DNA from 4 places in the Pelomonas margarita genome. Region 1 is predicted to be linked to each of the others. Evidence: predicted binding sites of a transcription regulator. Region 1 holds the regulator's gene; each other region holds the start of a gene.
The links. Region 1 encodes sigma-54, which starts transcription at its own class of promoters, with help from an activator protein. Its sites were predicted from a motif close to TGGCANGNAANCTGCTTT; they were not measured.
Positions count from the first base shown of each region.

Region 2: a site for sigma-54 is predicted at 3,000-3,017, ahead of ACG0Z3_RS10765 (EDSAP-1 family PEP-CTERM protein). Genes of this name have one in related genera too.
Region 3: a site for sigma-54 is predicted at 1,250-1,267, ahead of ACG0Z3_RS13920 (ANTAR domain-containing response regulator). Genes of this name have one in related genera too.
Region 4: a site for sigma-54 is predicted at 3,641-3,658, ahead of ACG0Z3_RS20340 (pilin). Genes of this name have one in related genera too.

Region 1 covers NZ_JBIGHW010000009.1:147,136-152,254, reverse strand. Annotated here, with positions in the region: gene ACG0Z3_RS16715 (hypothetical protein) at 1-305, opposite strand, end outside; gene ACG0Z3_RS16710 (RNA polymerase factor sigma-54) at 315-1,808, opposite strand; gene lptB (LPS export ABC transporter ATP-binding protein) at 1,811-2,593, opposite strand; gene lptA (lipopolysaccharide transport periplasmic protein LptA) at 2,590-3,195, opposite strand; gene ACG0Z3_RS16695 (thiol:disulfide interchange protein DsbA/DsbL) at 3,302-3,955, opposite strand; gene ACG0Z3_RS16690 (SPOR domain-containing protein) at 3,979-4,638, opposite strand; gene argS (arginine--tRNA ligase) at 4,635-5,119, opposite strand, start outside.
Region 2 covers NZ_JBIGHW010000004.1:475,952-481,070, forward strand. Annotated here, with positions in the region: gene prsT (XrtA/PEP-CTERM system TPR-repeat protein PrsT) at 120-2,915, shown strand; gene ACG0Z3_RS10765 (EDSAP-1 family PEP-CTERM protein) at 3,070-4,134, shown strand; partial or broken gene ACG0Z3_RS10770 (IS1595-like element ISPels1 family transposase) at 4,335-4,445, opposite strand; gene ACG0Z3_RS10775 (LamG-like jellyroll fold domain-containing protein) at 4,689-5,119, shown strand, end outside.
Region 3 covers NZ_JBIGHW010000007.1:70,658-75,776, forward strand. Annotated here, with positions in the region: gene ACG0Z3_RS13915 (CmpA/NrtA family ABC transporter substrate-binding protein) at 1-270, opposite strand, end outside; gene ACG0Z3_RS13920 (ANTAR domain-containing response regulator) at 619-1,239, opposite strand; gene ACG0Z3_RS13925 (TRAP transporter substrate-binding protein) at 1,614-2,606, opposite strand; gene ACG0Z3_RS13930 (sensor histidine kinase) at 2,775-4,688, shown strand; gene ACG0Z3_RS13935 (response regulator transcription factor) at 4,685-5,119, shown strand, end outside.
Region 4 covers NZ_JBIGHW010000015.1:40,462-45,580, reverse strand. Annotated here, with positions in the region: gene ACG0Z3_RS20360 (serine/threonine-protein kinase) at 1-1,010, shown strand, start outside; gene ACG0Z3_RS20355 (Stp1/IreP family PP2C-type Ser/Thr phosphatase) at 1,007-1,804, shown strand; gene ACG0Z3_RS20350 (FHA domain-containing protein) at 1,854-2,519, shown strand; gene ACG0Z3_RS20345 (MBL fold metallo-hydrolase) at 2,676-3,461, shown strand; gene ACG0Z3_RS20340 (pilin) at 3,705-4,169, shown strand; gene ACG0Z3_RS20335 (O-antigen ligase family protein) at 4,251-5,119, shown strand, end outside.

The DNA of each region.
Region 1 (5,119 bases):
CAGCCCTGGAAGCGACCGCGAATGCGGCTCTCGACCTGCTGCAGTGCTGGCGGGTTGCCGGCGGGCGGCTTGACGGCCTCCTGGCCGAATTTCGCGACCGCCTCGGCTGCGTGCGCGACGGATTTGGTCGTGGCCGCTGGCGCATCTGCGGGCAGGCTGATCGCGTCATAGCAGCGCAGCCGGCTCGCGGCGTCCACTTGCTGGCGGCAGGTCTTGACGTCGCCGGTCAGGTCTTGTGCGCCGGCAGCGCAGGCCATGCCGCCACAGCTGCTCAGCAGCAGCGCCGTGCACAGGTTGCGGATCATGCGAGCTCCTTACAGCGCCTTGCGCAGGTTGGCGGGCGCGATCTTCATCGCCTCGCGGTACTTGGCCACCGTGCGCCGCGCGCACTGGATGCCTTGTTCGTCCAGCATGGCGGCCAGCGCGCTGTCTGACAGCGGCTTCTTGGTGTCCTCGGCCGCGACGAACTGCTTGATGAGCGCGCGCACGGCGGTGCTGGAGGCCTCGCCGCCGGCCTCGGTGCTCAGCCCCGAGCCGAAGAAGTACTTCAGCTCGAAGGTGCCCCAGCTCGTGGCCATGTACTTGGCCGTCGTCACGCGCGAAATAGTGGACTCGTGCAGGCCCAGCTCGTCGGCAATCTCGCGCAGCACCAGCGGCTTCATGGCCAGCTCGCCGTGTGTGAAGAAGCCTCGCTGGCGCTCCACGATGGCCTGGCTGACGCGCAGGATGGTGTCGAAGCGCTGCTGGATGTTCTTGATGAACCAGCGCGCCTCCTGCAGCTGCCCGCCCAGTGGCGAGTTGCTGATGCCGCCGCGCGTGGCGCGCAGCGCGTTGGCATAGAGCTCGTTGATGCGCAGCTTGGGCGCCACCTCGGGGTTGAGCATGACGCGGAACTCGCGGCCCACCTTGCGCACGATGACGTCGGGCACGATGGCCGCGCTGGCGCCCTGCGCGAAGCGCCGGCCGGGCTTGGGCTCCAGCCGCGTGATCAGCGCCTGGGCCTCGCGCAGCGTGGCCTCGTCGGCGCCCGTCTCGTTCATCAGGCGGCGCATGTCGCGGCGGGCCAGCAGCTCCAGGTGACCCTGGCAGATGCGCAGTGCGATGACCTGGGGCACGCTGCGAGGGAGTGCGCGCAATTGCAGCGTCAGGCACTCGGCCAGGTCGCGGGCGCCGATGCCGGCGGGGTCCAGGCTCTGCAGCAGGCGCAGCGCGATGCGCAGGTGGTCCAGCAGTTGCTCGCAGTCCTCGTCGTCGTCGGGCACCAGCGCCGCGGCCAGCTCTTCCAGCGTGTCTTCCAGGTAGCCGTCTTCGTTCAGCGACTCGATGAGCACGTGCAGCGCGGCGCGGTCCTCGCGCGACAGCGTCATGCCGGCCAGCTGTTCGGCGAGGTGTTCGGCCAGCGTCGTGCCGGCGGACTCCTGGCTCTCGCGCTCGCCGTCGTCGTCGCTGCCGGCTGAGCTGCTGCTGGGCAGCTCGCGGATGCCGTCGAAGTCGTCGCGCTCGGTGCCGTTCTCCCAGTCCTCGCGCTCGGTGCCGCCGAAATCCTCGCCGGACAACTCGGCGGCCTCACCGCCGTCGGATTCTCCGGCCGAGGCCTCGGTGCCGCTCTCGGCGGGCGCGTTGGTGGCCAGCTCCGGTGCGCTGACGCTGAACTCCTCTTCCGCCTCCAGCAGCGGGTTGGCGGCCAGCATCTGCTCGACTTCCTGGTGCAGCTCCAGCGTGGACAGCTGCAGCAGCCGGATGGATTGCTGCAGCTGGGGTGTCAGCGCGAGGTGCTGACTGAGGCGGACTTGCAGCGTCTGTTTCACCGCTACATCCGGAAGTGTTCGCCGAGGTAGACCTTGCGCACGTCGGCGTTGGCCACGATCTCGTCGGGCGTGCCTTCGGCGAGCACAGCGCCCTCACTGATGATGTAGGCGCGGTCGCAGATGCCCAGCGTCTCGCGAACGTTGTGGTCCGTGATCAGCACGCCGATGCCGCGCCCCTTCAGGAAGCTGATGATGCGCTGAATCTCCAGCACCGCGATCGGATCCACGCCGGCGAAGGGCTCGTCCAGCAGGATGAAGCGCGGCTGCGTGGCCAGCGCACGGGCGATCTCCACGCGGCGCCGTTCGCCGCCGGACAGCGCCGGTGCCGGGCTGTCGCGCAGGCCTTCGATGGACAGGTCATGCAGCAGGCCGTTGAGCAGCTCGTCGATGCGGGCCTTGGACAGCGCCTTGCCGCGCTCGTCCTGCTGCAGCTCCAGCACAGCGCGGATGTTCTGCTCGACGGTCAGCTTGCGGAAGATGGAGGCTTCCTGTGGCAGGTAGCTCAGCCCCAGCCGGGCGCGCGAGTGGATGGGCAGGCGCTGCACTTCGGCGCCGTCGATGCGGATGATGCCGGCGTCCGATCGCACCAGGCCCACGATCATGTAGAAGCTCGTAGTCTTGCCCGCGCCGTTGGGGCCCAGCAGGCCCACCACCTCGCCGCAGTCCACGCGCACGTGCACGTTCTTGACGACCTTGCGCACGCCATAGGTCTTGGCCAGGCCTTCGGCCTCGAGCCGGCTGCCGCCGCAGCTGGCTGGCGGAGTCTGGGCGACGCTGCGGGTCACGACGGCTTGCCCGGCTGCAGCGTCGTCGACGGCTTCAGCGGCAGCGTCGGCGCGGGCGCCGAGCTGGCGTCGTCGGCCGCCTCGGCGCGCGGCATCACGACGATGCGGGTGCGGCCGTTGGGGTTGGGCGAGGCGCTGCCGCCTTCCAGCGTGGCCACCTCGGTGCGGCTGTTGTAGATGATGACCGCGCTGGCCATCTCGTTCATGACCATCGCGCCGCGCGTGGTGCGCACGCGGGCATTGCCGATGAAGCGCACGACCTCCGTGCGTGTGTCGTACTCGACCTGGTCGGCCGTGCCGTCGATGGCCTCGCCGGGCACGTCGCGGGCCTGGCGGAAGCTCACCGGCTGCTGGCTGGTGCCGCTGGCATAGGCCTGGTGGTAGCCGTCGCGGGTCTCGCGCACGTCCACCTTCTCGGCCCGCAGCGCCAGGCTGCCCTTGGTGACGACGACATTGCCAACCAGCTCCAGGCGCTGGTTGACCTGGTCGATCTGGCCCGGCTTGTCGGACGAGAACACGAGGGGCTTGCTGCGGTCGGCCTTCTCCGCGAAGGCGGCGCCGGCAGCAAGGGCGAGCAGCAGGGGAAGTAGGCGCAAAGGCATGGCGGCACGGAAGTTGCAGGCCATTCTATGGGTGCGGCGGCCGCCTCAGCCTCTGCGTCGCGGCAAGCGGCTCAGCGGGTACCGCGACGGCCGGCGCCGTCCGGGCTCACTTCTTGGCGCGCACGCGCTGGATCAGGAAGTCGGCGACCTGCAGCGCGCGCTGGCCCGACTCGTGCTCGGCCAGGCGCTGGCCGGCACTGGCGATGGTGGGCGAGGTGATGAAGCGGCCGGCAATGCCCAGCGCGGGCACACCGTCGGCGCGGTAGGCGTCGAACAGCTTGTCGGCCTGCGTGCACTTGGTCTGCACGCCGAAGGAGTTGTAGGCGTCCAGGTACTTGGCCGCGTCCACGCCCAGGTTGGCGAGGAACTTGGCCTGCACCTTGGGGTCGTCCAGGCTCTGACCCTGCTGGTGCATCGCGGCAAAGATGGCCGGCCGGGCCTGGGCTTCCTTGCCCAGGGCTTCGAGCGCATAGAACATGCGCTGGTGCGGCTTGAGGCTGGCGCGGAAGGCCACATGTGCCTTGCGGAAGGCGATGTCGGCCGGTACCTGCTTGGCCCAGGGCTCGATCAGAGGCTCGAAGGCGTAGCAGTGCGGGCAGCCGTACCAGAAGAACTCGATCACCTCGATGCGGCCGGGCGCCGTGGGCAGCGGCTGGGCCAGCACGTTGTAGTGCCGGCCTTCGACCGGGCCGCCCTGGGCGAGGGCGGTGCCCGCGAGGGGTGTGGTGGCGAGCAGGGCGGAGAAATCGCGGCGCTTCATGGCGTCAGGTTCCTAGGGTGGTGTCAGCGTTGTACACGAACGAGGTTGGCCTCAAAGCCGGCGCCCTCGATCTTGCGTTGCAGGTCTTCTGCGGCGTCGCGCGTGTCCAGGGGACCCAGGCGCACGCGGTAGACGGTGCGGCCGTTCTGCTCACGCTCCATCAGCTTGGCCGTGAAGCCCTGGATGGCGAGCTTGGCCTTCTGGGCCTCGGCGTCTTCGGTGCGCGTGTAGGCGCCGGCCTGCACGAAGTAGACGAAGGCGTCGGCCGCTGCCGGGGCCGAGGCGGCCGGCGTGGCGGGCGCTTCAGCCTTGGCGGCTGGCTTGGCCGGGGCGATGGCCGCCGTGGGCGTGCTCGCCGCAGCGACCGGGGCGCTGGCCGATGCCGGCACGGCCGGTGGCGGCGTGGTGGCAGCGGGCGGTGCGTTGACGACACCGCTGGCGCTGCGGGCGCCCTTGCCGGCCAGCGGCGCGTTGGGGTCCCAGTTCTTGTTGCGCTCGGCCTCGGCCGCGTCCTGCTCGGCCGTGCGCTGCGGCACCTTGTCGACGAAGGGGATGGGCACCTTGGTGATGTACAGCGCCACGCCAAGGGCGACGGCCAGGCCCACCAGCAGGCCCACGATCAGGCCGAGGACGAAGCCGCCCTTCTGGTTCTTCTGGCCGGCGGGTTTGGACGCTGAGGTCATGCGCTCTCCGAGGTTTCCGAGGTGTCAGCAGTGTCGCGGTTCATCTGCTCGGGCGCGCTGACGCCCAGCATGCCCAGGGCGTTGGCCAGCACCTGGCGGGTGGCGGCCAGCAGCGCCACGCGGGCGCGGCTCAGCTCGGGCGCCTGGCCCGTGACGCGCTCGGCAGCGTAGTAGGAGTGGTAGGCGCCCGCCAGGTCCCGTGCATAGAACGCGATGTCGTGCGGCGCCAGGCCGGCCGCGGCGCCGCTGAGCATGTCGGGGTAGGCGGCGAGCTTGAGCATCAGCGCTTCTTCGGTCGGGGCGGTCAGCAGGCCGAAATCGGCGCCCGCGACACCGGCAACGTCGCCGCCCCACTTGCGGATGACCGAGCAGATGCGCGCATGGGCGTATTGCACGTAGAACACCGGGTTCTCGTCGTTGGCCTTCAGCGCCAGGTCGATGTCGAAGACGAACTCGGTGTCGGCCTTGCGGCTGATGAGGA
Region 2 (5,119 bases), on a different contig from region 1:
ACGTCGAGCCGCTGGCGCCAAGCCCGATTGAGGGCGTGGGTGGTGTTTTCCCGGTTCAGCAATGAGCGCCGCCGATGAGTCGGTCATGCGCTGAGTTCAAGGTTTTGGGAGTTCTGAATATGACAACGTTGAAAAAACAAGGGCGCCCTGCGCGCCGGATGGCTTTGCTGCCGGCACTGCTTGCCGCCGTGCTTTTGTCGGCCTGTGGTCGCATGACCGTCGATCAGTTGGTGGAATCGGCCGACGGCTATGTCAAGAAGGGCGACACCAAGGCCGCCATGATCCAGCTGAAGGAGGCGCTCAGCCAGGATCCCAACGTGGCGCGCGCGCGATTCATGCTCGGCTCCGTGTTGCTTGAGATCGGCGAAGCGGCTTCTGCCGTTGTCGAGCTGCGCAAGGCGCAGCAGTTGAACTATCCGCAGGACGAGTTGGTGGCGCCGTTGGCCCGGGCGCTGGTGGCTGCTGGGCAGCACAAGGTCGTGGTGGACGAGTTCGCCGCATTGAGTCCCTCGCAGGCAGCCACATTTGCCGACCTGAAGACATCCATCGCCACGGCGCAAGCCTCGCTCGGCAAGGCCGGCGAGGCCCGCGCTGCGCTTGCGCAGGCGCTAGCCAAAGTGCCCGACTACCCGAAGGCGTTGATGCTGCAGGCCAGGCTGGCCGGCTACGAGGGTCGCACGGATGAGGCACTGGCACTGGCGGACAGGGTGCTGGCGCTGACGCCGAATGACGCCTCCGCCTGGTTCCAGAAGGGTGAGTTGTTGATGCTGGGGCGGCGGGATTCATCCAAGGCGCAGGCCGCTTTCCAGAAGGCGCTGGAGATCCAACCCTCGCACGTGTCGGCACGGGCTGCGAGCGTGGAGCTGCTGATTGCACGCAAGGAGATGAAGGAGGCTGAGCAGCAGCTGAGCGAACTGAAGAAGGCGTCGGGCAACCGGGTGTTGATCAGTTACCTGGAAGCCCAGCTGGCATTTGCCGGCGGCGACCTCAAGAAAGCTGCTGCCGCGTCCGAGTTGGCGCTCAAAGGCGCGCCAGAGGAGGTGAGCGTGTTGCAGCTGGCGGGCAACGTGCAACTGGCCACCGGTGCCCTGTTGCAGGCGGAGCGTACCCTCAGCAAAGCGCTCAGCATCCGGCCGGCCCAGCCGGGCTTGCGCACGACGCTGGCCCAGACCTATCTGCGCATGGGTGAACCGGCCAAGGCCCTGTCGACGCTGCAGCCTTTGCTGGTCAGTGGCAGCGCTGGCGCTCTCGTGCATGGGCTGGCGGGTGAGGCCGAGTTGCTGCAGGGGCATCTCGAGGCGTCGCGCGCGCAGTTTGAGCGGGCCGTCAAGCTGAACCCGAACGACACCGCCAGTCTGACCAAGCTGGCACTGGCCAGGCAGGGAACTGCTGGCTATGCGGCAACCAAGGCATCACTGCGCAAGATAGCCGCCGAGGACAGGGTCGCGACCAGTGCCGATCTGGCCCTGATCAGCCTGCTGCTGGCCAATCAAGAACTGCCGGAGGCGTTGAAGGCCATCGATTCCATCGAAGCCAAGTTGCCAAAGAACCCCTTACCCCACAACCTGCGCGCCAAGGTTCAAGTGCAGGTGGGTGATATCGCCAGTGCCCGCGCGAGTCTCGACAAGGCTTTGGCCATCGACCCCACCTTTTTCCCTGCCGTTGCCAGTCATGCCGCGCTAGACCTGCGCCAGCAGAATCTCGTGGCGGCCAAGGGCCGTTTCGAAGCCTTACTCAAGGCCAAGCCCAAGCACGTGGAGGCCTTGCTGGCCCTGGCCAAGCTCAGTCAGGCCGAGGGTGCTTCGCCGGCCGTGATCACGGATCTGTTGGCGCAGGCGATTCGCGGCAATCCGACGGAACCGGCGCCACGCTTGCAGCTGATTGAACTGCAACTTGGCGCCAAGGACATCAAGGCCGCTCAGGCGACAGCCCGAGAGGCCATCAGTGCGCTGCCGGACGAGCCCGATCTGCTGGATGCGCTCGGACGTTCCGAAGCGGCCGCCGGCGAGATCGAGCAAGCCCTGGCCGCATTCAACAAGCTGGTGACGCTGGAGCCCAAGTCAGTCCGCCCCTTCATGAGGTTGGCTGGTGTGCAGGTGGCGGCCGGCAAGGCGGCCGCTGCCGAGCAGAGCCTGAAGAAGGCGTTGTCGCTGGACGCGACACATTTGCCGGCTCAGCAGGCGCTGGTGAAGGTTGCGCTTGCCAAGGGTCGGGCGGACGAAGCGATTGCCATGGCTCGGGAGGTGCAAAAACAGCGTCCGAGCGAAACCACCGGCCTCGATCTCGAAGCTGAAATTCACCTGGCAAAAGGCAAGTCCGCCGAAGCGGTCGACGTGTACCGCAAGGCGCTCAAGACGCGTCCGGCCAGCATCCTGGCGGTCAAGCTGCACATGGCGCTGCGCGGTGCCAAGCGCGACAGCGAGGCCGCGCAGTGGGCGGAAGATTGGATCAAGGCTCAACCCCGCGATGCCGGATTCCCGGCCTATCTGGGCGACGTCGCCCTGCGCCAGCAACAGTTTGACGTTGCCGAGCGTCAGTTCCGTCGAGTGGTGGAGCTGTTGCCCGAGAACAGCGATGCGCTGAACAACATTGCCTATGCGATGGCAAGGCAGGGCAAGTCGGGCGGCATGGCGTTTGTCGAACGCGCCTTGAAGTTGCGCCCCGACAGCCCGGGCTATCTGGACACTCAGGCTGCGGTGTTGGCCGCCGACAAGCAACTGGTGCGCGCGCTGGAGGTTCAGCGGCGTGCGGTGACCCTGGATGGGGACAACGGCATCCTGCGCCTGAACCTGGCCAAGCTCTTGATCGAAGCCGGCGACAAGGCTGCAGCCAAGAAGGAGCTGACTCCCCTCAAGGACATGGGTGTGCGTTTTGCTGCTCATGCCGAAGTTGCCCGACTGTGGGCTGCGCTCTGACGGGTGTCGGAATTCTTTTCAGTGGCCGAAATGAGCGCAACATGCTTGTGGAAAAATCTAACCGGGACAGTGACTTGCGTCGTCTGGCACGGTGTGTGCTTTTAAAGGGTGTCACTGAGGCAAATCGGCCTCGGTTTAGCCAAGGGTCGGAATCATGATCAAGCATTCGAAAGTCAAGACGATCGCCGCAGTCGCCAGCGCCTGCGCCGCTCTGTTCGCCGCAGCGCCTGCCAGCGCTTATGTCTACGCTGTTTCCAAGCTGGAAATCAAAGATCTGGATATCGGCATCGTCCCGGCTGGCGCAGCCAACACGGCTATCAACGACGTCGGTGCGGCTTCGAACTACACGTTCAACCTCACGAACACGGCGTCCTTCACGCCCATCGGTGGCGTGACTGCCACTGACAGTGGTGGTGGTTCTTGCACGGGCCAGGTTTTGCCGAGCCCGAGCACTCTTTGCAACAACAGCGGCGGTCCGATTTTGGGCGCCAAGGTTGCAAACGCACCTGGCCTGCTTTCGCTGCGTGCTGAAGACAACTTTGCCATCCTGGGTTCGAACAACACGCAGAGCTACAGCAATGCGGACTCGGAAATCACGACCGCCAAGTTGGTGAATTTGGACGGCACCAAGACCAACACAGTTCAGATTGCTGAGTCGCTGCTGAACGTGAACGGCACGGCCAAGGCCAACACAGAGGTTAAGTCGACGACTACGCTGCTGACGTCGATCTTTACCACCAGCGATACCGACTTGTATGTCTCCTTCGAGGCGCTGCTGACCCTCAAGGGCAACATCGCCGAAAGTTCGGGCGGGGTCTACACGTCTTCTGCCGGTTCCAATGTGACGTTCACGCTTTCCAACAACATCACCGGCGACGAGTGGACCTGGAACCCATCGGGCAACACGGCCACAAACAACTGCGTGGATCAAGACGACGTTGTGGCTGCGAATTGCACGGAATTGAATGACGGCGGCAACCTGAACGTGACCCGCTCGCGGTCGTTCAACCCGTCTGGTTACGACGCATCGTTCGATAGCTTCAAGAGTTTTGGCCTGAAGATTGCCAATCTGGCTGCCGGCAGCTACTCGCTCTCGCTTCAGGCAACGACTACGACGTCCGTGGATCGCTTGCATGTGCCTGAACCGGGCTCCTTGGCCCTGGCTGGTTTGGCACTTCTGGGTTTGGGTGCTGTGAGCCGTCGCTCGCGCAAGCAGTGATTGGTTGAACAGGCCAGCTCTTGGCTGGCCTGTTCGCCAGTGCGCACTCGATGTGCACATTGCCAAAAAGAGACAAAAGGGAGCGCATGCATGCGCTCCCTTTTGCTTTGGCTCTTTGCGCCCTGCTTCGTGGCGGGGCAGACGTCCACAGTCATTGCTAGGAACGGTGCGGGGTGGCGGAACGTTTTGGGCTGACCGGTCCAGCCAAGGTGGCTGGCCAGGTACGAATTGGCCACGCCGTGGAAGCGGGGCATCCAGCCTTTGATCCTGGCGTGATACGCGTTGGCGTTCTGAATGTGCCAAGCGCCCTGGGCGCCAACAGCTGGCACGCTCAAGCCGACAGGCTCGCCGCTGGTGGCGATGCTCTGACGCAGCCCCCTCCCCCCTGACTGGGGGTGTCGGCAGCGTTGACACTGCCTGGGCTGGAGTCCGCAGTGGACGCTGCAAGTCCATGATTTATATGAAGAAAAAGCCAGGCCTGAATCGTGCTTACTGCTGACTGCAGCGCCGCGCAAGGGTCGTTGCGCCCTGAAATTTCCGAACGCAGGTCCTCCATGACGCGCTTTAACCGCCTTTTCGCCGCCGCCAGCCTCGCCCTTGGCCTCGCTAGCTCGGCGCTCGCCGCCCCCGTGCTGATGCACGACTACACCCTGAACGGCACGCTGGCCGATGCCCTGGGTGGCCCCAGCCTCGTGGCGATCAATGCCGGCGGCACCGATGGCACGATCGGCGCCACCGGCTTCAGCTTCCCGAAGAACTCCGGCCTGCAATTGACCAATGGCAGCTTCAATGCGGCCAACTACTCGATCGAGATGGCATTCAGCTTCGACGAGATCGGCAGCTGGCGCCGGATCATCGACTTCAAGGAGCGCAGCACCGACACCGGCCTGTACAACCTGAGCGGCGCCATCGCCTTCTACCCGTACACCACCGGCAGCGGCCTGTTCGCTCCGGGGCAGATGGTGAACATCATCATCACGCGCGA
Region 3 (5,119 bases), on a different contig from region 1:
CTTGTCACGCACGCCGGCCCACGAGGCTTCCTTGGTGGGAATGATCTTGATGCCGTACTTCTTGTCGAAGCCCAGCACGGAGGCCATCACGACGCTGGCGCAGTCGGTCAGCGGGATGAAGCCGATCTTGACTTCTTCCTTTTCAGGCTTGTCGGAGCCCTGCGCCCAGGCGCCACCGGCAAGGCCGGCGAAGGGCAAGGCGGCCGCGGCGGCGAGCAGGCTGCGGCGCTGCGGGTTGGGCGTGGTCGTCGAGTTATCGAAGGCGGTCATCACGGGCTCCTGAGTCAAGCTGGGCTCAACGCCGTCGCGGCCACGCTCTCGCCCACGCTGGCGGACAGCGAGAGCGCAATGGGGGAGGTCGGACGCCGTTGTCCCGAAGTGCCAACCGAGTCAATGCCGGCTGGCCCGAGAGGCCTGCGCCATTGCAGGCCTCACCCTTCTTTGAGCAGGTTGCGTGCCAGCTTTTGCATGCCGCTGGCGCCCTGCTTTCGCACGCGCTTGGCGCCATGCGGCCGCCCCGGCGTGCGGTTTGCGCAATGCCGGTGCGTCCTGGGGTCGTGATTCTTGGTGCGTGGCGCCCCAAGGCGGCGAAGGCGCGCAATCGCGGTGCGCGCCGGGCTACTGGCGCGGGCGCAGCAGCTGGTCGGCGTCGATGAGGCGCGAGGCCACGCTGGCCAGCGTCTGGCCGCCCGTCATGGCCAGCTGACGCAGGCGCTGGAAGGCAGCCTCCTCGTCCAGCCCCTGCTCGCGCATCAGGATGCCGCGCGCGCGCTCCACCAGCTTGCGCTCGGCCAGCTGGGTCTGGGTGTGGCGCAGCTCGGCGTGCAGCGCCTGGTCATGCTCGAAGCGGGCCAGCGCCAGCTGCAGCAGCGCGCCCAGGCGCTGTGGCGGCAGCCCGGCCAACTGCAGTGCGCTGACGCCGGCCTGCAGCGCCGCGCGCATCTGCGCGGACGACATCTGCTCGGCCACCAGCAGCACCGGCCGTGGCTGGCGGGCCTGCGCCTCGGACAGCTGCGCCAGCAGCGCCGGCGTGGGCTGCTCGCAGTCGATCAGCAGCAGCTCCGGCGCCTGGCGGGCCAGCGTGAGCGCCAGCGCATCGGGCTCGGCCACGAGGTCCAGCACATCGACGAGCTGGCAGCGCAGCCGGATCAGTTCCAGGCGGATGACCGGGCTGCGGCGCTGGCCGGCGTCCGCCAGCAGCACGCGCAGGCCCGGCAGGGGGAATGGGGGCGTGTCCATGCACGAACGTAGTGCAAAAAGCGTGCCTTGGTGCGGGGCGTTGCACCGCTGCCCCAGGAACGCGAGGGCGCTGGGCTTGCCGGTCATGTCGATCTCTTACAGCAGTTCGCCGCTGGACTCAGCGCTTTACGCCGAAGGCCACCTTCAGCGCCTCGTTGTCCAATACGGCCTCGGCCAGCAGCTTCTTGAGCCGCCTGTTCTTGGCTTCCAGCTCACACGCTCAGAGGCGATTTCCGGGTCGCTTGCGCGAACACAGGGCAGCTGCTGCCACCTTCCCGCGAACTATGAGCTTTCCGGCCCAAGAGTTCGAAGGGAACCACGGGCCGTTGAACCTTCGTGTAGCTGAACCGTCTGTAGTCCGACGTGGTGACCTCTCAAGGCGGCACGAAGCCCGCCGCCCGGTAGGCGGCCGTGATGGTGGCCTGCCCCAGCCGCGAGCGCATCTCCTGGTGCACCGGCATCAGCGCCTCGCGCCAGGCCTCCAGCTCGGCCGGCGTCAGCATGTGCATGCGCGTGCGGCCGCTGGCGCGGATGGCCTTGAGCGCCGCCTCGTTCTCGCTGGAGGCAATGGCGTTGGCGTAGGCCGTGGCCTCTTTCAGCGCGCCGTCCAGCGCGGCGCGCACATCGGCCGGCAGGCCGTCCCAGAACTTCTTGTTGACGATGACCGCATAGGCCAGATGCCCGTGGTTGGATAGCGTCATGTGCTTCTGCAGCTCGTGGATCTTCTGCGTCAGGAAGTTGCTGGGCACGCCCTCGGTGCCGTCCACCAGCCCGGTCTGCAGCGCCTGGCGCAGCTCGCTGAAGGCCATCACCTGCGGGATGGCGCCCAGTGCGCGCATCTGCGCGTCCAGCACCTTGCTGGACTGGATGCGCATCTTCAGCCCCTTGAAGTCGCTCACCTGGCGCAGCGGCCGGTTGGCGCTCATGATCTGGAAACCGTTGTCCCAGTAGGCCAACCCCTTGATGCCCTTGGCCTCCAGCCGGCGCAGCAGCTCCGCACCCAGCGGGCCGTCGGTGACGGCGCGGAAGGCCTCGGTGTCCTTGAACAGGAAGGGCAAGTCGAAGACCTCGAACTCCTTGACCCCCAGCGGCCCGAACTTGGCCAGCGACGGCGCCAGCATCTGGACGCTGCCCAGCTGCAAGGCCTCCATCTCCTCCTTGTCCTTGTAGAGCTGGCTGTCGGGGTAGACCTCCACGCGCACGCGGCCGCCCGTGCGCGCCTCGGCCAGCGCCTTGAAGCGCAGCGCCGCCTTGCCCTTGGGCGTGTCGGGCGCCACCACGTGGCTGAATTTGATGACGATGGGCGCCTGCGCGCGGCCGGCCCCGGGCAGGGCCAGTGCGGCGGCCAGCAGATGACGGCGCAGCATGGCGGTCTCCTTGTCTTGTGGCGTGATTTTGGGCGCGCGCCTGCGGGGGGCCGCTGTGGAGTTCCACATCGCCGCCCGCGCCCGGACTTCTTAGACTGCCGGCATGACCGCCGCGCCCCACCGCCACCGGCCCGCCTGCCCCCGCCCGGCCGGCCCGGGGGCGCTGCCATGAACGCCCTCACCCGCCACCTGTGGCTGGCGCCGCTGGCGCTGTCGCTGGTCTTCGTGCTGGGCGTGCTGGCCTGGGTGCGGGCCAATGGCATCGAGGAGCGCGAGACGCAGCGCCAGACGCTGATCTCCGACGCCCTCAGCACCGAGGTCCAACTGCGCGGCCGCATCGACGAGGAGCTGGCCCACCTGCGCCAGCTGGCCGCGGCGCTGGCCGGCCGCCCACCCAGCGCCGCGCTGCTATCGGCGCAGCCCGAGGTCAACGCCGGCCTGCGCCGGCTGTGGCAGTCGGTCACCTGGCTGGACGCACGCAACCGCGTGCTGGCCGAAGTGCCGGCCCAGGCCACCGCCAGCCGCTACGAGGACGGCCTGTCGCTGCACCTGACCGCGCCGGTCGGGCCCGACGGCGTACTCGTGGTGCGCTATGCGCCCGCGCTGCTGCTCAAGCTGGGCGTGCCCTGGTGGCTGGCCCGCAAGTACGACCTGCAGCTGGTGGACAGCGCCGACCAGGTCATCGCCTCCAGCACCGAGTCGCCGCTGCGCGCCGCCCAGGGCGTGCGGCCCAGCTACCGCGTGGCGCTGACCGGCCCGCTGCGCGCCAGCCCGCTGGCCGAGGCCACGCTGGCCGACGCGGCGCTGGAGCTGACGCTACGCGAGCCGCTGCCCGACGGCGTGCGGCCGCTGGCGCTGGTGCTGGTGGCCGGCTTCCTGCCGCTGATCGCCGTGGCCAGCTGGCTGCTGCGGCGGCAGATGCGCCGCGTGCAGCGTGCCGAGATCGCCGGCCGCACCGAGGCCGCCTGGCGCCGCGCGATGGAGGACTCGGCCCTCGTGGGCCTGCGCGCGCGCGACTTCGACGGCCGGCTGCTCTACGTGAACCGCACCTTCTGCGAGATGGTGGGCGTGCCCGCCGAGCAAATGGTGGGCAAGCTGCCGCCCATGCCGTACTGGCCGCCCGACGCGCTGGACGAGCTGACCGAGCGCAACCGCCGCAACCTGGCCGGCGGCGCGCCGCGCGAGGGCTTCGAAGCGCGCTGGCAGCACGCCTCGGGCCGCCCGGTGGAGGTGATGGTGTTCGAGTCGCCGCTGGTGGACGCCGCCGGGCGCCAGATCGGCTGGATGGGCTCCATCCTGGACATCACCGAGCGCAAGCGGCTGGAGGAGCGCGAGCGCCGCGAGGTCGAGACACTGGCCCACAACGCGCGCCTGACCATGCTGGGCGAGGTGGCCTCCACGCTGGCCCACGAGCTGAACCAGCCGCTGACGGCCATCGCCAGCTACAACGCCGGCATCAGCAACTCGCTGGCCAAGCTGGGCGTGCAGGACGAGCTGGTGCTGGGCGCACTGCAACGCCTGGGCCAGCAGGCCGAGCACGCAGGGCGCATCGTCGCGCGCATCCGCGAGTTCCTGACGCGGCGCGAGCCCCGCCACGAACGCTGTGAGCTCAACGAGGTCATCACCGCCGCGCTGGACCTGATGCGCCGCGACTGCCAGCGCCGCGGCATCACACTGGCGCTGACGCTGGTGCCCGGCACCCCGGCCGTGCACGCCGATGCGGTGCTGATCGAACAGGTGGTCATCAACCTTGTGCGCAACGCCGCCGACGCGCTGCAGACCCGCCCGCCCGGGCCCGGCGGCCGGCTCATCACCGTCAGCAGCCGCGTGGCCGGCGAGTTCGTGCGCATCGACGTGCGCGACAACGGCCCCGGCCTGCAGGGCCGCCGCATCGAGCAGCTGTGCGCGCCCTTCTACACCACCAAGTCGGAGGGCATGGGCATGGGGCTGGCCATCTGCCGCTCCATCGTCGAGGCCCACCACGGCGTGCTGGACGCCGAGGACGTGCCCGGCGGCGGCGCGCTGTTCTCCTTCAGCCTGCCCGTGACGTCGGAGCACGAACCCCAGGGAACACTGACATGAACCACGGCACCGTCCACTTCGTCGACGACGACTCCGGCGTGCGCGACGCGCTGGCCTTCCTGATGCGCTCGCGCGGCCTGGACGTGCGCGCCTTCGCCAGCGGCCCGGCCCTGCTGGACGCGCTGGACCTGGAGATGCCGCGCCAAGGCCCGCCCAAGGGCATCTTCCTGCTGGACGTGCGCATGGAGCCCATGAGCGGCACGCGGCTGCACGACGAGCTGCTGGCCCGCCAGCTGAAGAACCCGGTGCTGTTCCTGACCGGCCACGGCGACATCCCCATGGTGGTGGATGCGCTGAAGAAGGGCGCGTTCGACTTCCTGGAGAAGCCCTACAGCGACAACGCGCTGGCCGACCGCATCGCCCAGGCGCTGGCTGTGGACGCCGCCATGCAGGCCGAGGGCGCGCAGGTGGCCGAGCGCAGCGCGCGGCTG
Region 4 (5,119 bases), on a different contig from region 1:
CGTCGGTCAAACCGGCGCCCGCGCCCCCCGAACTGCACGACTTCGAACTCGGCGCCGAAATCGGCCGCGGTGCCATGGCCATCGTCTACAAGGCCACACAGCGCTCCACCGGTCGGCAGGTGGCCGTCAAGCGGCTGGCGCTGAGCCGCGAGTTCTCGGCCGAAGACCTGGTCGATGTGCGCGAGCGCTTCATGCGCGAAGCCCGGGCCGCGCGGCAACTGGAGCACCCGGACATCCTGCAGGTGGTCGACGCCGGCCAGGACGGCCGCGATGCCTGGATCGCACTGGAGTACGTGCTGGGCCGCGACCTCAGCCTCTTCACCAAGCCCGGCCAGCTGCTGCCCGTGCGCGAAGTCGTGCAGCTCGGCGCGCGGCTGGCGCGTGCGCTGCATTACGCCCACAGCCGCAGCGTCGTCCACCGGGACATCAAGCCCGCCAACGTGATGCTGGACCGCGTCAACGGCAGCCTCAAGCTGATGGACTTCGGCATCGCCCGCGTCGGCGACGGCAGCCGCACGCGGACCGGCCTGGTGCTGGGCACGCCGTCCTTCATGTCACCGGAGCAGCTGGCAGGCCTGACGGTCGACGGGCGCAGTGACCTGTACTCCCTGGGCGTGCTGCTGTATCAGCTGCTGACCGGCGTGCTGCCACACCAGAGCGACTCCATGGCAAGGCTGATGCAGCAGATCGCCACCGAGTCCGCGCCCGACGTGAGGATTCACCGCCCCAGCCTGCCCGAATCGCTGGCGCTGGTGCTGACCGTGGCCCTGGAGAAGCGCCCGGAGCTGCGCTACCCCAGCGGGGAACAGATGGCGCGCGACCTGGAGGCTGTGCTCATCATGGACCTGCAGGCCGAGCCGGCCGCCAGCGAACCCGGGGCCGCCCGTCCCCAGGATGAAGCCTTCGCACAAACACTGCGCTTGACGCCAGAGGAAGCAGGGCAGAATCGCCGCTCCTCCGCGCCTGCCGGCGAGCCCCACGAGCCCCAAGACCCCGCCCGAGCCTCATGATCCTGGAGTTCTTCAGCGCCACCGACGTGGGCCGCGCGCGCGACAACAACGAAGACTCGGTCGCGCTGGACGAAGCCGCCGGCCTGGCGGTGCTGGCCGACGGCATGGGTGGCTACAACGCCGGCGAGGTCGCCAGCCAGATGCTGACCGGCTTCATCAGCACCGAGCTCGGGCGCTGGCTCAAGGACGCCGGCCGCGAGGCCCGTGCCGGAGAAGTCAAGCGCGCGATGGACATCTGCGTGGACAACGCCAACCGTGCCATCTTCAACGCCGCCAACACCAACCCGCAGTACGCCGGCATGGGCACGACGCTGGTGCTGGGCGTGTTCCGCCCCGAAGGCCTGCTGCTGGGCCACGTCGGCGACTCACGCGGCTACCGTCTGCGCGCCGGCCAGTTCACCCAGATCACGCGCGACCACTCGCTGCTGCAGGAACAGATCGACGCCGGCCTGTTGACCGTAGAAGAGGCGGCCTACTCCACCAACAAGAACCTCGTCACGCGCGCCGTGGGTGTCGAAGACACAGTTCTGATGGAGTTGCACCTGCACGAGGTGCAAGCGGGCGACACCTACCTCTTCTGCTCCGACGGCCTGTCCGACATGCTGCCGGACGACAGCATCGCTGCGTTGCTCAATGCGCACGCAACGCTGCCGGAGGCGGCGCAGGCACTGATCAATGCGGCCAATGACCATGGCGGCCGCGATAACATCGCTCTCATCCTGGCCCGCGCGGAGGGCCGTCAACGCACCGAAGGGCGGGGCTGGTGGCCCTTCGGACGGCGTGGCGGCAACTGACATCCCCGCCTGAGAGTCGCGGCACGAACAACAGAACTTGAGGTCATTCATGGGCAAACTGGTGGTTTCGCTCGACGGCGTCGTGATCAAGGAGGTGCAGATCACCAAGGACAAGACCACACTGGGTCGGCGTCCCTACAACGACATCGTCATCGACAACCTGGCCGTCTCGGGTGAGCACGCCGTGCTGCAGATGGTGGGCAACGACGTCTTCATCGAAGACCTCAACTCCACCAACGGCACCTACATCAACGGCAAGGCGATCAAGAAGCAGCTGCTGGCGGACAACGACACCGTCGAGATCGGCAAGTACAAGATCAAGTTCCTGCTCAATGACGGCGGCGACTACGAGAAGACCATGATCCTCAAGCCGGGCGCGGCCGTGCCCGGCCTCGGCGGCAGTGCCGGCACCGGCTCCTCCTTCGGCGGCCTGGGCGGTGGCGCTCCCGCCGTCGGCCCCGCAGCCATCAAAGTGCTGACCGGCGCGGCGGCGGGCCGCGAGGTCGCGCTGACCAAGGTCGTCACAACGCTGGGCAAGCCCGGCGTGCAGGTGGCCTCCATCACCAAGCGCCCCACCGGCTATGTGTTCGCCCACGTCGAAGGCGCCCAGCGCCCCAGCGTCAACGGCATCCCGCTGACCGGCGAATCCATGGCGCTGCGCACCGGCGACCTCATCGAACTGGCCGGCACGCAGATGCAATTCGTGCAGGGCTGAGGGCGCACGCCGCCAGCCCCAGCGGCGGCGTGACATCCTCACGCCGGGGATGGCCCCAACCCGGTATTCCGACCGACAGCCCCCGGGGACGGGTGCGTACATTCTTGGCTCCACCTCGCACACTGCGAGGCCACCGATCCCGAGCCACCGCACCGCATGAACATCCGCGTCCTGGGCTGCTCCGGCGCCATCGCCGCCGGCTGCAAGACCACTGCCTTCCTGCTGGACGACGATGTCCTCATCGACGCCGGTACCGGCGTGGGCGACCTGCCGCTGGACGCGCTGGCCGCCATAGACCACATCCTGCTCACGCACTCCCACCTGGACCATGTGCTGGGCATCCCGCTGCTGGCCGACGCCGTGCTGCGCCTGCGCGCTGCGGCCGGCCGCCCGCCCATCCAGGTCCACGCGCTGCCCGAAACCCTGGCCGCGCTGCAGCAACACGTCTTCAACGGCGCCATCTGGCCCGACTTCACCCGCCTGCCCAGCCGCGAGGCCCCGGTGCTGAGCCTGCACCCCTTCCAGGTGGGCGACCGGCTTGCACTGGGCGGCCGCTTCGTGGAGGTGCTGTCGGCGGTCCACACCGTGCCCGCCGTCGGCTTTGCCGTGGACGGCGGCCCGGCCAGCGGCCACGCACACTGGGTGTTCACCGGCGACACCGGCCCCAACCCGGCCTTGTGGCGCCGGCTGGCGGAACTGCGGCTGTCCCACCTCGTCATCGAGACCGCGTTCAGCGACGACGAGATCGCGCTGGCCCATGTCAGCCAACACCTGTGCCCCACCGACCTCGGCCAGGAACTGAGCCACCTCGACGGCAGCGTGGATGTGCGCATCACGCACATCAAGCCCGGTGAGATGGATGCCGTCATGCAGGGCGTGCAGCGGCTGGACAGCCCACACCGCATCTCCGCCCTGCAGGCGGGCCAGGTGATGTCGCTGTAACAGCGCGTGAGCTCGGTTACACCCACGGCGCTTCGGCGCCGTTTTTCATGCCTGACGTTTCTTGCCCCAATCCGCCCATCTGACAAAACGCGGCAGCGCGAAGTGACGATTTTTGTCAGCGCCCGCCGAACTGGGCCGTCAATCGTGCGCTTTTGCACGCGCCCAGGCCCTCAAAAAGCTGGCACGCGCCCTGCATTCAAGGGGACTGTCCTCACCCCCAACCCCTCTCCCTGGAGTACTGACATGCAACTGAACGCACGCACCCAAGCCCAGAAGGGCTTCACCCTGATCGAACTGATGATCGTCGTGGCCATCATCGGCATCCTGGCCGCTGTGGCGCTGCCGCAGTACCGCACCTACACGTCGCGCGCCAAGGCGGCCAACGCGATCACCGTGGGCGATGCGTACAAGAGCGCTGTCGCGCTGTGCATCCAAGAAAAGGGCGGTGTCAAGACCGGCTGCAACCTCAGCACGAATGGCATTCCCGCTACCGTGGCTACCAAGGAAGTCGCTTCGGTGGCCGTGGTAGACGGCGACATCACCCTGACGCTGAATGACATCGGCAAAGACACCGCTGGCAAGACGATCACGTTCAAGGTCGCGAACGTCGTCGGCGACGCCGTGATCTGGAACACCGATACGACCATCACTGGTACCGACAATACGGTTCTCATCGAATCGCTCAAGAAGAACAACGCCGGCACCTGACCTGCCGAGGTTTGAAACAGAAAAGGGGCTTAGGCCCCTTTTTCAGTTTTACAGCGCCGCCGCGCCACGTCACTACCAACCATGGAACGCGACACGCCCGCCACTGCAGCGCTTGCCGCCAGCATCACCTATCTGGCTGTCGCGCCACTGCTGCCGTTTGCGGTCTCCAGCCACGACGGCAGCCGGCTCCTGCAAGTGGGCTTGCTGGCTGTCGTGACCAGCCTCGCCCTGTTCTCGCCGGCGGTACCTGAATGGACGAAGCACCGGTCACTATTGGGCTGTGGCGCCGCCAGCCTGACTCTAGCGCTAGGGTCGCTACTGACGGCAGCGCAGTTCGGCGCTGCGGCTCAAGAGGTGGCGCTGCTGTTGGGCTTGGCCGTCGTGGCACGCCAGGCGTACCGCGCGGCACGAAGCGCGGCGGTCGGATGGGTCTACGACGCGCTGCTAGCCGCTAGCTGCGCGTACTTCACGTTGACCCTCGGCATCTATGCTGCAGCGCTCGCCGAAGGGGCGCCGCTGAACGCGCGCATGCTGCATCTGGGCTTCGACAACCCACGCTTCTTCAACCACGCCCAGACGCTGGCTGTGCCTGTGCTGCTGGGCTGGTCTGTGGCAGCCCCTGGCCAAAAGCGGCGACGTGTTGCGCTGGGCGTGGCATCGCTGCACTTCGCCTGGCTGTTCATGGACCTCGCGCGGGCCAGCCTGCTGGCGCTGGCTGTCGCCGCCGTCTGGTGCGCATGCGTCGGGGCCACGGCCCTGTGGCGCCGACTGGCACTGAGCGCGCTGCTGGGGGCGGGGCTGCATCTGTCGCTCTTCGTCGCCTTGCCGCGCTTGCTGAACCGGAACTGGGCAGGCCAGTTCGCGAGTGTGCAAGAGCTCGGCAGCAGTCATTCCCGCGACCTTCTTCTGTCTGCGGCGCTGGAACAGATCCAGGCCCACCCGTGGCTCGG